Regions from separate parts of the Rudaeicoccus suwonensis genome, predicted to be linked through region 1. Evidence: predicted binding sites of a transcription regulator. Region 1 holds the regulator's gene; the other holds the start of a gene.
What was found. The regulator LexA, encoded in region 1, represses DNA repair genes until DNA is damaged. The targets are predictions, from matches to a motif close to TCGAACANNTGTTCGA.
Positions count from the first base shown of each region.

Region 2: a site for LexA is predicted at 4,020-4,035, ahead of BKA23_RS08985 (SAV_6107 family HEPN domain-containing protein). Genes of this name have one in related genera too.

Region 1 is NZ_VIVQ01000001.1:2,285,616-2,293,275, forward strand. Features, by position in the region: gene BKA23_RS10430 (vitamin B12-dependent ribonucleotide reductase) at 1-1,094, opposite strand, end outside; gene nrdR (transcriptional regulator NrdR) at 1,191-1,691, opposite strand; gene BKA23_RS10440 (hypothetical protein) at 2,256-2,663, opposite strand; gene lexA (transcriptional repressor LexA) at 2,974-3,693, shown strand; gene BKA23_RS10450 (NAD-dependent protein deacetylase) at 3,709-4,542, opposite strand; gene BKA23_RS10455 (LysR family transcriptional regulator) at 4,691-5,611, shown strand; gene BKA23_RS10460 (DNA internalization-related competence protein ComEC/Rec2) at 5,742-7,660, opposite strand, start outside.
Region 2 is NZ_VIVQ01000001.1:1,961,558-1,969,217, reverse strand. Features, by position in the region: gene BKA23_RS09015 (lytic transglycosylase) at 1-666, opposite strand, end outside; gene BKA23_RS09010 (Rv2175c family DNA-binding protein) at 877-1,236, shown strand; gene BKA23_RS09005 (lycopene cyclase domain-containing protein) at 1,245-1,565, shown strand; gene BKA23_RS09000 (lycopene cyclase domain-containing protein) at 1,562-1,897, shown strand; gene BKA23_RS08995 (polyprenyl synthetase family protein) at 1,920-2,999, opposite strand; gene metF (methylenetetrahydrofolate reductase [NAD(P)H]) at 3,069-3,971, shown strand; gene BKA23_RS08985 (SAV_6107 family HEPN domain-containing protein) at 4,074-4,517, shown strand; gene BKA23_RS08980 (DUF3040 domain-containing protein) at 4,804-5,217, shown strand; gene BKA23_RS08975 (DUF7455 domain-containing protein) at 5,350-5,565, opposite strand; gene BKA23_RS08970 (DNA gyrase/topoisomerase IV subunit B) at 5,866-7,660, shown strand, end outside.

The DNA of each region.
Region 1 (7,660 bases):
ATGTACTCCGAGCACGGATTCGAGGCGGTGATGCGGCCGGTTTCGGGGTTGGTGTGCCAGGCGTTGATCGTGTCGTCGTACTGGATGCCGGGGTCGGCACACTCCCACGCGGCCTTGTTGATCTTGTCGAAGAGGCCACGGGCGTCGACGTGTTCGATGACCTCACCGGTGCCGCGGGCGCGCAGACCGAAGGAGGTGCCCTCCTCCACCGCGCGCATGAACTCGTCACTGACACGGACGGAGTTGTTGGCGTTCTGATACTGCACCGAGGTGATGTCTCGGCCGCCGAGATCCATGTCGAAACCGGCGTCGCGCAGCGCGCGAATCTTGTCTTCCTCACGCGCCTTGGTCTCGATGAACTCCTCGATGTCGGGGTGGTCGACGTCGAGGACAACCATCTTGGCCGCACGACGGGTGGCACCACCGGACTTGATGGTGCCCGCAGACGCGTCGGCACCACGCATGAACGACACCGGACCGCTGGCGGTGCCGCCGGAGGACAGCAGCTCCTTGGACGAGCGGATGCGTGACAGGTTGAGGCCGGCGCCGGAGCCGCCCTTGAAGATGAAGCCCTCTTCCTTGTACCAGTTGAGGATCGAGTCCATCGAGTCCTCGACGCTGAGGATGAAGCACGCCGACACCTGCTGCGGGGACTTGGTGCCCACGTTGAACCACACCGGCGAGTTAAAACTGAACACCTGGTGCAGCAGTGACCAGGTCAGCTCGTGCTCGAAGATCTCGGCATCGTCGTCGGAGGCGAAATAACCGTTGTCCTTGCCGGCCTTGACGTAGGTCAGCACGACGCGGTCGATCAGCTGCTTGAGGCTGGTCTCACGAGCGGGTGTGCCGAGCGCGCCACGGAAGTACTTCGTCGTGACGATGGTCGAGGCGTTCAATGACCACGTCTCGGGGAACTCCACACCGCGCTGTTCGAAGATGGTCTCGCCGGTCTTCCAGTTCTGCTGCACGACATCGCGCGACTCCCAGGTGACCTCGTCATACGGATGCACACCAGGGGTGGTGAAGATGCGTTCGACGTGCACGCCCGCACCTGCGCGGCGAGTCTTCGGACGGGTGTCGGCCGTGTCTGTCATGCGTGTCCTCCAAGAGATGTATGGCGATGTGGTGCGGATGACGAAGGTGGAACTGCAGGTATGTCGGGCGGTGCTGAGATCGGGTGCTGTCGTCTGTCAATCAGTGTCGCTGGGACCACCGACAGCGGTGGCGGGCTCGACACCGCTCGCTGCGCGTTCGGCGCGCAACAGCGTGATCGCGGCCTCGAAGTCCTCCAGGTTGTCGAATGCCTGGTAGACGCTGGCGAACCGCAGATAGGCGACCTCGTCCAGGCTGCGCAGCGGTGCAAGCACTGCCAGACCCACGTCGTGGGCGTCGATCTCGGCGGCGCCTAGCATGCGGATCGACTCCTCGACCTGCTGGGCGAGCAGGGCCAGGTCGTCCTCGCTGACCGGGCGCCCCTGGCAGGCTTTGCGGACGCCGACCAGCACCTTGCCGCGACTGAACGGCTCGCTGGCACCGGATCGCTTCACGACAGTGAGGCTGGCAGTTTCGAGCGTGGAAAAGCGTTTGCCGCACGTCGGGCACTGGCGGCGCCGCTTGATGCATGTGCCGTCGTCACTGGTGCGGCTGTCGACGACGCGGCTGTCGTCGTGGCGGCAGAACGGGCAGTGCATCGCGGCTCCCTCCGAGTCGATGACCTGTGACCTATGACGGTCGGGCTGTATGACGGCAACAGCACTCCCGCACCCATGCCCGACCGCCTCACCGGTGCGGGAGAAAGCGGGCATGACAGAACCACCGCACTCGGGCTCTGTGGATGCCGTTGTGGGTAACCGGTGGATATATTGGGGACTACATGTGGACGACTTACATCCATGTAACTACTAGATGTAGGGATATTAGGCCGAGTCCACACAAGTCGCAAGACCCCTGGCGCGCCGCTCACAAAAGCGCAGGTCATGGCGTCGGAAACGACTGCGTAACGGCGTGTCGCCACCCCCGTGCGGCTCCCGACAGTGTCCCGCTACGCGCACAGACCGTGCCCTCCATGCGCTACGCACAGTGAGCCCCGTGCGGAATGTCCGACCGCACGGGGGCCATAGGAGCCCCACCGTCGAACATCGACGCTGGCACGCCTCACCTCTCACCCGGCGTGTGACGCCGGGGCCGCAGTTGCCGCCCCGGCGTCACATGGTGCGTGGTAGGCCGACATGGCGCTCTCCCCCAACACGCGACATTCAGCGCGTGATGATCAGGCGCTCGCCCGCGCCCACTTGACTGGAGTTCAGTTGGTTGACGATCTGCATACGCGCCACCGCGTCGTCGATCGAGAGCTTCGGATACGCCTCGTGCGCGATCTGCGACAACGTCTGGCCCGGCTGCACCGTGACCGTCTGCTGCGGCGCCGGCACTCCGGGCGATGCCAACGAGGCCCAGGAGCCGCCGACGACCGTGCACACCACAGCAGCACCGACGACGCCGAGCAGCAGGCGAGCGCGCCGCGTGAGGCGGATCGGCCTGGCGGTCGTCGCCGGCCGAGCGACGGAACTGCGACCGGCTGCAGCAGGACCGGTCGGGACCGACTGCAGATGACGGCGTCGCGCCGGCTCGGTGGTCGGGCAAGCCCACTGGGTGACTGCGCTCATGTCTTCCTCCCATGAATCTGCGTGCGGTGACGCGACGTCTGCGGATGACACCCGACTCACCGTGAGCCGGTGCGTCGATGTGTCGGTCGAACACCCGTGCGATCGCACGTCTGTACGATTTATAGCACGCTTGTTCGGATTCGTGGAGACACGCGTCGTACAAATGTTTGGCACTTGTGTCCGAACCGCATACGCTTGTCTCACGTGAAGAACTCAACCAGCGACCACCGACAGCCCCTCGGTGCAACCTGGAAAATGTGCGACATTGCAGGCATTTCATCGATCAGGGGCGGGATGAGGAGACGCGTCGATGGCTGAAGTTCACCGGCTGCCCGATCGGTCAGGCGAACGCCTGACGACCCGACAGACGAAGGTGCTGCAGGTGATCCGCAATTCGGTCGATCGACGTGGCTACCCGCCGAGTTTGCGTGAGATCGGCGACGCAGTCGGGCTCACCAGCCCCAGTTCGGTGGCACATCAATTGACCATGCTGGAACGCAAGGGGTACCTGCGACGCGATCCCAATCGCCCACGCGCCATCGAGGTCATCGATCCCGAGGCGACCAAGGACACCCGCGGTTACCGCGGCGGGTCGAGCGTCACGACGGTCGACGAATCCAGCTTCGACGAGACCGACCTCGGCAACCAGCAGCCGGCAGCGGCATACATCCCGGTGGTCGGTCGTATCGCCGCGGGCGGGCCCATCCTTGCCGACGAAGTCGTCGAGGACGTCTTCCCGCTGCCCAAGCAGATCGTCGGCGAAGGCGACCTGTTCCTGCTCAAGGTTGTCGGCAACTCCATGATCGACGCTGCGATCTGCGACGGCGACTGGGTCGTCGTGCGGCAGCAGCCGACGGCCACCAACGGAGACATCGTCGCGGCGATGATCGATGGCGAGGCCACGGTCAAGACCTTCCGCCGGACCGACGGAAAGGTGTGGCTCATCCCGCACAACGACGCGTTCGAGCCCATCGACGGCGACGAGGCGACTGTCCTGGGCAAGGTGACAGCCGTCCTGCGCAGTATCTGAGAAGGACCTGACGGGTCAGGACGTCTGAAGTTCCTCCACCAGACGGGTCAGGCTGGCGCCCAACGGCGCATCGATGTGCACCGACAACTCATCCTCGCGCGCCCGCGTCCAGCCATGCGTGATCAGGAGCACCGGGAGACCGGATCGGGCCGCCCGTCGCACGAACCGGTAGCCCGACATGACCGCAAGAGATGATCCGAGCACCAGCAATCCGCTCGCGGCGTCAACCGCGTCGAAACACGATTGAACAACGTCCTTGGGTACCGACTCGCCGAACATCACGACATCCGGTTTCAACAGGTCAGATCCACACACCAGACAGTGACCCACTCGGAACCCCGCGATCGCCGTCTCCGCCAACGCGACGTCGCCATCCGGGCGTAGGGGCCCGTCGAAGGACCGATCGAAATCCGGGTTGGCCTCGGTGAGCCATTGGTCGACGATGGCGCGGGCGTAACGCTCCCCGCAGTTCATGCACACCACCTGCGCCAGGCTGCCGTGCAGTTCGACCACGTCGTGCGCACCGGCTCGTTGGTGCAGCCCGTCGACGTTCTGGGTGATGATCGACCCGACGTATGCCGCGGACTGTAGCGCCGCCACGGCCCGATGGCCCGCATTGGGCGTGGCTGCGGCAAAGCGGGGCCACCCGACATACGAACGCGCCCAGTAGCGTTGCCGCGCAACGGGACTCGCCAAAAGCTCCTGCGCGGTCATCGGCTGGATCCGGCGCTCACCATCGGCGCCGCGGTAGTCGGGGATGCCTGATTCGGTGGACAGGCCGGCGCCGGTGAGCGCGACGAGCCCGCCGGCAGCAACCAACTCGCGCAGGCGTTGCCAGTCGTTCGTCACATCGCCAACCTCTCACACCGGGATCTGTGGTTCGGGGTGGTGGGCCAGGAAGGACCACTGGCTGCGGCACACCTGCTGACGTCGGACCGTCGATCACCCGAGCATCGACATCTCCCGATTCCGATAACAACGGGTTATTCTCGATTGCATGATCGATGCAGCGGGGCTTCGGGTGATCAAAGCCATCAGCGATGAGGGCAGTTTCACCGCCGCAGCGGCCTCCCTGGGATACTCCCAGCCGGCGATCTCGCAGATGGTGCGGCGATTGGAGGAACGCACCGGCACTGTGCTGGTCGAGCGCCTCGGGCGAAACGTCCGGTTGACCGAAGCGGGACTGGTGCTCGCTCGTCACGCGGTCGCTGTGCTGGCGGCACTTCAGGCAGCAGAGTCCGAGGTCGCCGCCATCGCAGGTTTGCGTGCGGGGCGTGTTCGCCTGATGGCTTTCCCATCATCGTCGTCCACGCTGGTTCCCAGAGCGCTCGCCTTGGTCAAGCAACGATTCCCTGACGTTCAGGTCAGCTTCACCGAGGCCGAACCGCCGGAGTCGTTGGCAGCGCTGCGGTCGGGTGAGTGCGATGTGGCCGTCGCCTTCGCCTACGAAGGCACGGACCTGGCGCGTGGCGAAGAGGATCTGGACGCGTTCGTCACCCGCAAACTGCTGGACGACGAGGTGCGCCTGGCCGTGCCGACGGATCATCCGCTGGCCGCCACCGAGCGGGTCAATCTTGCCGCGCTGGCCACCGAGCCGTGGATTGCTGGATGCCCCCGCTGTCGCGGACACCTGTTGTCGCTGGCGTCCCGCGCCGGTTTCACGCCCGACGTCGCGTTCGAGACCGAGGATTACGTTGCGGTGATGGGTTTGGTCGCCGAGGGGCTGGGCGTGGCACTCATCCCGGATCTCATCCGCCGGTCCGCCAGCCACCCCGGGATTGTCACCCTGCCGATCGAGCCGGCGTCCCGACGCGCCGTGTATGCCGTGACCACTCCTGATCTGCAACGGGTGCCCGCCGTCGCGGCGACGCTGGACGCGCTGTGCGAGGCGGCGCAGGTCAAGAGCCTGTGTCACTGACGCCGCAGAAAGCGCTGACGCGGGACCGTGCTGACGACGATCGCGGCCGCCCTACAGAAACAAGCACATCGGCCAGCTGAGCTGACCCGCCGGATCAGATCCGGGGGCTGTGCGGGTTGTTGCTGTCGGTTCACGGTCGCGCGATCAGGGCGTGGCCGTCGCGCGAGACCACCGCGATGTCGCCGCCACGATCGGTCCGGACGACCGCGGTGCCGCTGTCGCGCAAGAGATCCAGTGTCTTGGCGGTGGGGTGCCCGTAGTCGTTGTCGGCGCCGACACTGATCACTCCTATGGTCGCCTGCAACTCGTGTTCGAAGTCGGGATCCTGGTTGGCGGAACCGTGATGCGGCACCTTCAGCACGTCGACGTGAGTGCCATCGGGTGCCTTGCGAAGCTCGCGCAACGCTGCGGCGGCGGCCTCCTTCTCGATGTCGCCGGTCAGCACGATCCGTAGGCCGCGGGAGTGCACGTCGAGCACGATGCTGGCGTTGTTTTGTTCTGATCCGGCGTGCAGCACGCGGCTTGGCCAGACCACCGTGGCCTGCAGACCGGTGAACGTCAGTGTGTCGCCTGTCTTCAACGGCTGCGGGGTGAGCCGATGCGCGGCAGATACCTGATGCACCAGCGGCTCGTCGCTGGGCTCATCCCCGCCGGATTGCTGTCCGCCCGGCTCCACGGGGGTCACATACACCGCGCGAACCGTGCGTCCGGCGAAGACGCCGTCGATGCCGCCCACGTGGTCGGCGTGGAAGTGGGTGAGCACCAGCGCGTCGACGACCTGTATGCCGAGCCGGTCGAGGCAGGCAGCCATCGGACCTGGCTCAGGCCCCGCGTCGACGACCACTGCATGACCCGACGACGTCGCAAGTGCACCGCCGTCGCCCTGACCCACGTCGCAGGCGACATACACCCATCCAGGCGGCGGCCAGCCGAGGCTGGGCATCGGAGTCCACACGGCTGCGATGACGAGCGCGAGTCCCCCTGCCAGCCAAGGTCGTCGCAGAGCAGCACGGGCAAGCCACGGGCCACTCAGCAACAGCAGCAACACCAAGGCTGCCAACAGCAACGCACCCACGGTGCCGGGCACCCACGGCAGGCTGCCCATCGGCACCCTCGCGGCTGCGTGCGCCACCCACGCGATGCCCCACGCGGGCAAGCCCGCCAACCAGGCCGGCACCGCCGCCACAGACGTGCTGAAGCCCGCGACCACGACCGTGATGACACCGGCGAGAGTCGCCGGAGCAACCAGCGGCGCGGCGAGCACGTTCGCAGGCAGCCCGATCAGGCTGACCGATCCCTGCAGCAGCACGATCACCGGAGCGCAGAACGCCTGCGCCGCCACCGGGATCGCGACGGCATCTGCTAACCGGCGAAGTCGGGAGGGCAGGAACCGGGCGAACCAGTCGGCCCAGGGCCGGGCGAAGAACAACAGCCCAGCCGTGGCGAGCGTCGACAGGGCAAAACCGTATGACGCAGCCAGCCACGGGTCGTAGATCAGCAGGACCACCACCGCGGCGGCGAGCGCCGGCGGGCCCGCCGCCCGCCTGGCAACCGAGACTCCCAGCAGACCGACTGCTCCCATCGCAGCAGCCCGTATGACGCTCGGCTGCGGGCGACACAGCAACACGAACAGCACCAGCGCTGCGCCGGCGAAGATCAACCGCCAGCGCCCGCGGATTCGCAGCCACCCGGACAGCCAGATCACCGACATGAGCACGAGCGTGACGTTCGAGCCGGAGACAGCATTCAGGTGCGACATCCCGGTGGCTCGCATGTCGTCGTTGAGCTCCTGGGGCATGGCCGAGGTGTCACCGATGACCAGTGCAGGCACGAGGCCCCGTGGATCGGCAGGCAGCGAGGATGTCGCCTGGCGTGTGTCAGCCCTCAGACCCTCGATGGCGCCGAGCAACGGGCCGGCACCGGCGAGGACCGTCGGCGCACCGCGCGCGGTCAATATGGCCGCCACGTCGTCACCTGCCTCCGCCGGCTTCAGCCGTCCTGTGAACGAAATGCGTTGGTGCCAATGGACTTCAAGCCATCGCTCATCAC
Region 2 (7,660 bases), 320 kb from region 1:
GAGATACCGCAGGATGGCCACTCCGGCGGTGACGTTGTCTTGTGCCTCCATGATGTTCAGCCGCCGGCCGACCAAATCCGAAGCCCAGGTTCCGGACTGCGGCATGACCTGCATGATGCCGATCGCATTGCACGACGACACCGCTCGTTGGTTCCAGCCGGACTCCTGCCAGGCGATGCCGAGGGCCAGCTTGGTGTTGACGCCGTAGCGCCGTGCGGTGTGCTCGATCAGCGATTTGGCCTGCGAGCGGCTGGGTGCGGGACGGGCTGCAAGAGCCGCCTCGTTGGCCGCGCGTGAGGTGCTCAGCCGGGGCGCGCCGAGCGGCTTCTTGCGGGCGGTGGTCTTTGTCGAGCGGGTGGGCGCCGATCCGACCTGACCAGGCATGACCAGCCGCGCCCCCGCCTGGATGTAGTTTGGGTTGCCGATGTGGTTCGCCTTCATCAGCGCCGCGATACCGACGTGATGTGACGCTGCGATCGAGGTCAGGGTGTCGCCGGGGCGGACGACATACGTGCTGGACGTCCGGACCTGACGTTTGCCGGTGGCGGTGCTACGGCGGGGTGAGTGCGTTGAGGGCTTCTTGGCCTTCGCCGGCTTCTTCCGAGATGTTGCATGAAGCGCGTGCACAGGTGCTGCCGCGGGGGGTGCGGTGGCGATCAAAGCCATGGACGACTCCTTGGAGGCTGCAAGCGGTGTGACAGTTGGGAAAGCTGAGACTTTATTGAAAACCTAGCGGACATGCGAGTCGCGATGGTGGCAATCGGGCGACGAACCGCGCGGCGCGCGCGTGCCCACTCCGGAGTCGAGCCGGCTGCGCGAGCGGGACGAACCCCGCGCGGTGCGCGCGTGCCATGCGCGGTAACTACACTGCCCCGGGTGAGTTCCATCGAAGACCTGGTCGGTGCGTGGTTGTCGATCCCCGAGCTGGGCGACCGCCTCGGCCTGCCTCAGCGACAGGCTCGCAAACTCGTCGAGGAAGGCGTCGTCCTGTCGGCGCGGGTCGGCCCCAACCTCGCCCGTTGCATCCCCGCGGACTTCGTCGAGGACGACCACTTCCTGCCCGGTCTGGAAGGCACGATCACCGTTCTGCGCGACGCGCATCTGAGCGACGACGACGCTCTGCTGTGGTTGTTCACCCCGGACGAAACGCTGCCGATCGTCGGTTCGCCCATCACGATGCTGCAGGCCCATCGCAAGGCCGAGGTGCGTAAGAGGGCCGCCGAGCTGGCGTTCTAGGCCTGACCGTGCGGCACCTGTCGTATGTCGCGATGCTGGTCTTCTGCCTCGCCGGGACCGTGCCGCTGGGGTTTGTCTTCAAGGTGCGCAGCCTGAAACGGATCCGCCGGCTGGCTCTCGCGATCGCCTGTGCCGCAGTGCCGTTCGTGATCTGGGATGTGATCGCCGCCCGAAACGGCCAGTGGCACTTCGCGGCCGGCCAGACGCTGCCGATGCGCTTGCTCGGGCTCCCGGTGGAGGAGTGGTGCTTCTTCGTGGTGATCCCGTTCGCAGCGATCGCGACATACTCGACCGTCGGTGAGATCAGCCGGCGGCGCAGGCAGCGGTGAGTTACACCGCTCTTGCGGCACTCGCCGTTGTCGTGGCGCTGTGCATGGACTGGGTGGTGTTGCGCACCCGGGTGACCGCAACCCGGCGCTGGTGGTCGGCATACGCGATCGTGCTGGTCTTCCAGCTGGTGACCAATGGTTGGCTCACCGGGCGCCGCATCGTGACCTACGACCCGCGAGCGATCATCGGGTCGGGTCAGGTGCGCTTCATCGGCGACGGCCGGCTGGTCTTCGCGCCGGTCGAGGATCTTGGCTTCGGATTCGCCCTGGCGCTGGCGAGCGTCGCGTGGTGGTGCTGGTGGAATCGTCGGCTCGGCGCAACTGAGGAGTAGTGGCGCCCGGAAGTAGCCGTGCTCAGGAGGTGCGCGCCGTCGAGATGTCGACGAGTTCGGTCAGCACCTGCCGACCCAGCGGTGTGACACGTGCGTCCTCGAGGGCGATCCTGGCGGCATCGGCCGTGCTGCTGATGAGTTTTTCCACACGGTCGACCGCACCGGTTCTGACACACAGGTCACGTAACCAGTCGAGGTCGAGCGGGGCGATGTCCGGACGACCGAAGACCGTTGCGAAACGCTCCGCTTCACCCGGTGTCGCCGACTCCAGCAGGTAGGCGATCAGCACCGTGCGCTTGCCTTCGCGCAGGTCGTCGCCGGCGGGCTTGCCGGTGGCCTCCGGGTCGCCGAAGACTCCGAGCAGGTCGTCGCGCAGCTGGAATGCCTCGCCGAGCGCGAGACCGTATGCCGACAGCGCGGCGAGGCTCGCGTCGTCCGCGCCGGCACAGGACGCGCCGATGAGCACCGGTTGCTCGACGGTGTACTTGGCGCTCTTGAAGCGGATGACGGCACGCGCGCGTGCCACACGCTCCTCGTGGGAGGCACCCCTCCAGGTCTGAGCGGACTCGACGACGTCGAGGTACTGCCCACCCATCAACTGGGTTCGCATGGTGTTGAACACCTTTCGCCCGCGGGCGAGTTCGTCATCGGGCAGACCGCTGGTCGTGTAGATCTCGTCGGTCCAGTTCAGGCACAGATCTCCGGCGAGGATGGCGCCTGCCTGCCCGAACCGGTCGGAGTCGCCGGCCAGATGACGCTCGCGGTGCACCTGCGCCAGACGCCGGTGCGCGGCGGGCATTCCGCGACGTACGTCGGAGTCGTCCATCACGTCGTCGTGCAGCAGCGCAGCCGCCTGGAAGACCTCCAGCGACGTGGCGGCGCGGACGAGCGCGTCAGAACTGTCGCGACCGAACGCGCGATAGCCCCAGTAGAAGAAGCCCGCGCGCAGCCGCTTGCCACCACTGAGCAGGTCGAACACGCAGCCGAGAAGGTCGTCCATCTCGTCGCCGAGGGGGGCGAGGACTGCGCGCTGGATCTCACGCTCGGCGTCAAGGACGCTCTGCACGCGAACCCGCAGGTCGTCGATATCCAGGGCAGACACGAACGGTGGTCCTTTCCGAATGGTGTTCAGCCGAGCCTAGTTGCCTCGGCGGCAATTAGGATCACCGGCATGTCGACCCCGTCTCGAGGCCCGCGCCGCACCATTCCCGAGCTGCTCGCCGACGATGGTCCCAGTTTCAGCTTCGAGTTCATGCCGCCGCGCTCGGAGAAGGGCGAGGACCTGCTCTGGGACTCGATCCGGCGCCTTGAGCGGCTCAGCCCGACCTTCGTGTCCGTCACGTATGGCGCAGGCGGGTCGACTCGTGACCGCACGATCCGGATCACCGGTCGCATCGAGCAGGAGACCACGCTGACGACGATGGCCCATCTGACCTGTGTGGGTTCATCGGTGGCTCAGTTGCGGCAGATCGTGGGGGAGTACGCCGCGGTCGGCATACGCAATGTGCTGGCACTGCGCGGGGATCCGCCCGGCGGCCCCGGGGGCGTGTGGACGGCTCATCCGGAGGGCCTGGATCACGCTGACAAACTGGTCCATCTGGTGCAGTCGCTGGGTGACTTCACGGTAGGCGTCGCGGCCTTTCCGGACCGGCATCCGGAGTCGGTGGATCTTGAGATGGACGCCGATGTGCTCGTGCGCAAGGCCGACGCCGGCGCGGAGTTCGCGATCACCCAGATGGTGACCGATGTCGATGCCTATCTGCGGCTGCGGGATCTCGTCGACCGCCGAGGCTGCGCGATGCCGATCATCCCCGGACTGCTGCCCGTGACGGCCGCGGGCCAGTTGCAGCGGTTGACCGAGCTCAACGGTCAGCCGGTTGCGGCTGATGTCGTGCGCCGCATCGACGCGGTCGGCGACGATGCCGCGGCGGTGCGGGAGGTGGGCATCGCCATCTGCACCGAGCATGCGTCGCGGTTGCTGCGCGAGGGCGCCCCTGGGTTGCATTTCATCACGATGAACAAATCCACGGCGACGATCGAGGTCTTCGACAACCTGCACGTGCCCGCCGTCTGAGGCGTGGCCAGAGGTGGCTGTCGGCGTGCGGTACTAGAGTTGGAACTATCGAACACATGTTCGTTATTTCGATGCAGTCCGACGCACCCGCAGGAGTCGCTCATGGCCGTAGTCATCCCGTCCGCACCCGTTCCCGCCGTCGCGACCGCGGCTCTGGAGCTTGTCGATCGCACCCGCACGGGTCTGTTGCTCGCGTGCCATGCCTCCACTGCGGACGACCGCTTCCAGTTGGCGCATCTGGCGGCACTGCGGGCCGGCGGAGCGTTGCTCGCGGGCGCGGCGCCCGGCGCGCGCCGATCGGCTCCGCGGAATGTGTGGGCCACCCTGCCCGCCGTCGCGCCCGACCTGTCGGAGTGGGCGGATTTCTTCACCGGGACGGCGGCCATCCGCGCGGAGATCGAGCGTGGTGCGCGCCATGTGAGTACCCGTGAGGCCGACGATCTGGTCCGCCAGGTCGAGACCTTCCTCGAACTCGTCCTGGCCCATCTGGGTCTGCCGATGATGGAGTCGTTCACTGCGTGTGTGGCTCCCACCGGCCGCTGCTGAAGCCGCGCGGTCGGCCGGTACGACGGGTGTGCTGATGAACTTTCGGCCTTGTCCACACACGGAGGCGTTCAGGTGTTTAGGCTGTGCGCATTCACCGATGAATCGTTGGTTCTATCGATGGTGACGACGTTCCAGATGTTGCCCGGTCCGGCCCTCGGGTCCGGAGTCTCCGCCGCGACTTCCGCTCCCCAACGGAGCGACATATCCTGGGACGAAAGCCCCACGGTCGGATCGACTCGTAGCACGCGGCCGCGTGGTGGTGGCGTGGAGATTGTGGGAGGTCACAGTGCCGCTCTCGGAGCACGAGCAACGCCTGCTCGATCAAATGGAGCAGGCGCTCAAAGCCGAAGACCCGAAGTTCGCTTCGCACATGGTGTCGAGCCGATTGTCACATCGCCTCGGCCGTCGCGCTGTGATCGGTGGATTCGGAGTGCTTGCCGGCCTGGCGCTGGTGCTGGTCGGCGTGATGAGTGCTCAGATCTGGGTGGGCGCGATCGGATTTGCGTGCATGGTCGCTGCTGGCGCCTACGGGTTGACCCCGGGCCGGACCCAGTTGGGCACCGTGCAGGCCGACGGCTCGGTCACGCCCGCGGCTCCGGCGCGCAGGCCATCGGTGTCATCGCGGCAACGCACCACGGGGTCATTCATGCAGCGTCTGGAGCAGCGCTGGGATCGTCGCCGGGGCATGGGCGGCTGGTAATCCGCCGCACCTCGCAGGACTAAAGACATCGAACGTGGCACCTCGAAATGCGAGGTGCCACGTTCGACATTTTCTCACTTCGTGAGTCGGCTCGTCTGCCATCGGGTCGTCGAATAGCGGACGGCCACACGGTCATCCCTCGGAAGGGTGCTCCTCTGCGTGGAGCCGGTCGGTCTCGTCGATGACTTCTTCAGCGATGGAGCGCAGCTTGTCGAGGTGCTTGCGTCCGTGATGAGCGCAGAAGAGCAGGTCGTGTCCGCCGCCGAGCCGTGCGCGGATGAATGCCTGCGCGCCGCAACGGTCGCAGCGATCGGATGTGGTCAAGGTCGGAGCTAGTGCAGTGGTCATCGTGATCATCCTCTCGTTGCGGACTGGGGCCTCACCCGCTGCCGTCTTCGAAGTGGTCAACAGTCAATCACGGCAATGGATTCCCAGGTGACACATTCGTGGCCTGTGGTGCGGTTCACAGAAAATACTTTCTGTGCCGGACGCCGGTGCCGATCCCAGTGCACACAGCGTGCCAGGCGCTGCCGTTGTTCCCGGAACGCCTCCCGGGCATTGTCCGGGTGGCCGGTTACCCTTCCACGGAACGATCTCACCACCGTGCGTCGCTGTCAGCGGCGTGCTGCCGAAGGAGCCAGACCACCCGTGACTGCCAACCGGTCGACGTCGTCCGAAGGTGACTACACCGCCCGCCACCTGCAGGTCCTTGAGGGGCTGGAGGCCGTCCGCAAGCGGCCGGGCATGTACATCGGCTCGACCGACGGCCGCGGTCTCATGCACTGCGTCTGGGAGATCATCGACAACGCTGTCGACGAGGCGCTCGCCGGCCGCGGTGACCACGTCACGGTGACCCTGCACAGCGACGGATCCGTGTCGATCGACGACCAGGGCGCCGGCATACCGGTCGACATCGAGCCACGCACCGGGCTGACCGGCGTCGAGGTGGTCTTCACCAAATTGCACGCCGGCGGCAAATTCGGCGGCGGTTCGTATGCCGCGTCCGGCGGTCTGCACGGTGTGGGCGCTTCGGTCGTCAACGCCTTGTCGAGCAGGCTCGACGTCGAGGTCGACCGCGGTGGCAAGACTTACGCGATGAGCTTCCGGCGCGGCGAACCCGGCATCTTCGACGACAGCGATGCGCCGTCGCCGGAGTCCCGCTTCACGCCGTTCCTGGCCGGCAGCGAGCTGCGGGTGATCGGCAAGGCCAAGCGAGGGGTCACCGGCACCCGGATCCGCTACTGGAGCGACCCGCAGATCTTCCTGAAGGGGGCTGCTTTCGACTACGACGGGCTCATCGCACGCGCGCGGCAGACATCCTTCCTGATACCAGGGCTGACCATTGTCGTGCGCGACGACCGGCGCCTGCCGGACACCCCAGGGGCCGAGGGTCGCCACGAGGAGGTCTTCCGCCACGACGGTGGCATTTCGGAGTTCACCGAGTTCCTCGCCGCCGATCCGGCGCTCACCGACGTCTGGCGCTTGCAGGGGTCGGGCACGTTCACCGAGACCGTGCCGGTGCTGGACGCCCAGGGCCACATGGCTCCTGCGGACGTCGAGCGGGTCGCGGAGGTCGACGTCGCCATCCGTTGGGGCACCGGCTACGACACGCGGCTGATGTCCTTCGTCAACGTCATCGAGACGCCGAAGGGCGGCACGCACGTGGCGGGCTTCGACCAAGCCTTGCTGAAGGTCTTCCGCAAGCAGCTCGAGGTCAACTCGCGCAGGCTCAAGGTCGGCAACGACAAGGTCGAGAAGGATGACGTGCTCGCTGGCCTGACCGGTGTCGTCACCGTGCGCCTGGCCGAGCCCCAGTTCGAGGGGCAGACCAAAGAGGTGCTGGGCACCGCCGCGGTGCGGCAGATCGTCAGCAAGGTCGTCGAGACCGAGCTGACCGCGCGGCTGACGTCGGCCAAACGCGACGACAAGGCGCAGTCTGCGCTCGTGCAAGAGAAGGTCGTCGCCGAGATGAAGAGCCGCATCAGCGCGCGGCTGCACAAGGAGACTCAGCGCCGCAAGACCGCCCTCGAGTCGTCCTCCCTGCCGGGCAAACTCAAGGACTGCCGCAGCACCGACACCGGGCGCTCGGAGTTGTTCATCGTCGAGGGTGACAGCGCTCTCGGCACCGGTATGGCGGCCCGCAACTCCGAGTATCAAGCGCTCCTGCCGATCCGGGGCAAGATTCTCAACGTGCAGAAGGCGTCGGTGGGCGACATGCTCAAGAACGCCGAGTGTGCCGCGATCATCCAGGTGATCGGCGCCGGCTCCGGCCGTTCCTTCGACGTCGACATGGCGCGCTACGGCAAGGTCATCCTGATGACCGATGCCGACGTCGACGGCGCGCACATCCGCACGCTGCTGCTGACGTTGTTCTTCCGATACATGCGTCCCTTGGTCGAAGCCGGCCGGGTGTATGCCGCCGTTCCGCCGCTGCATCGCATCG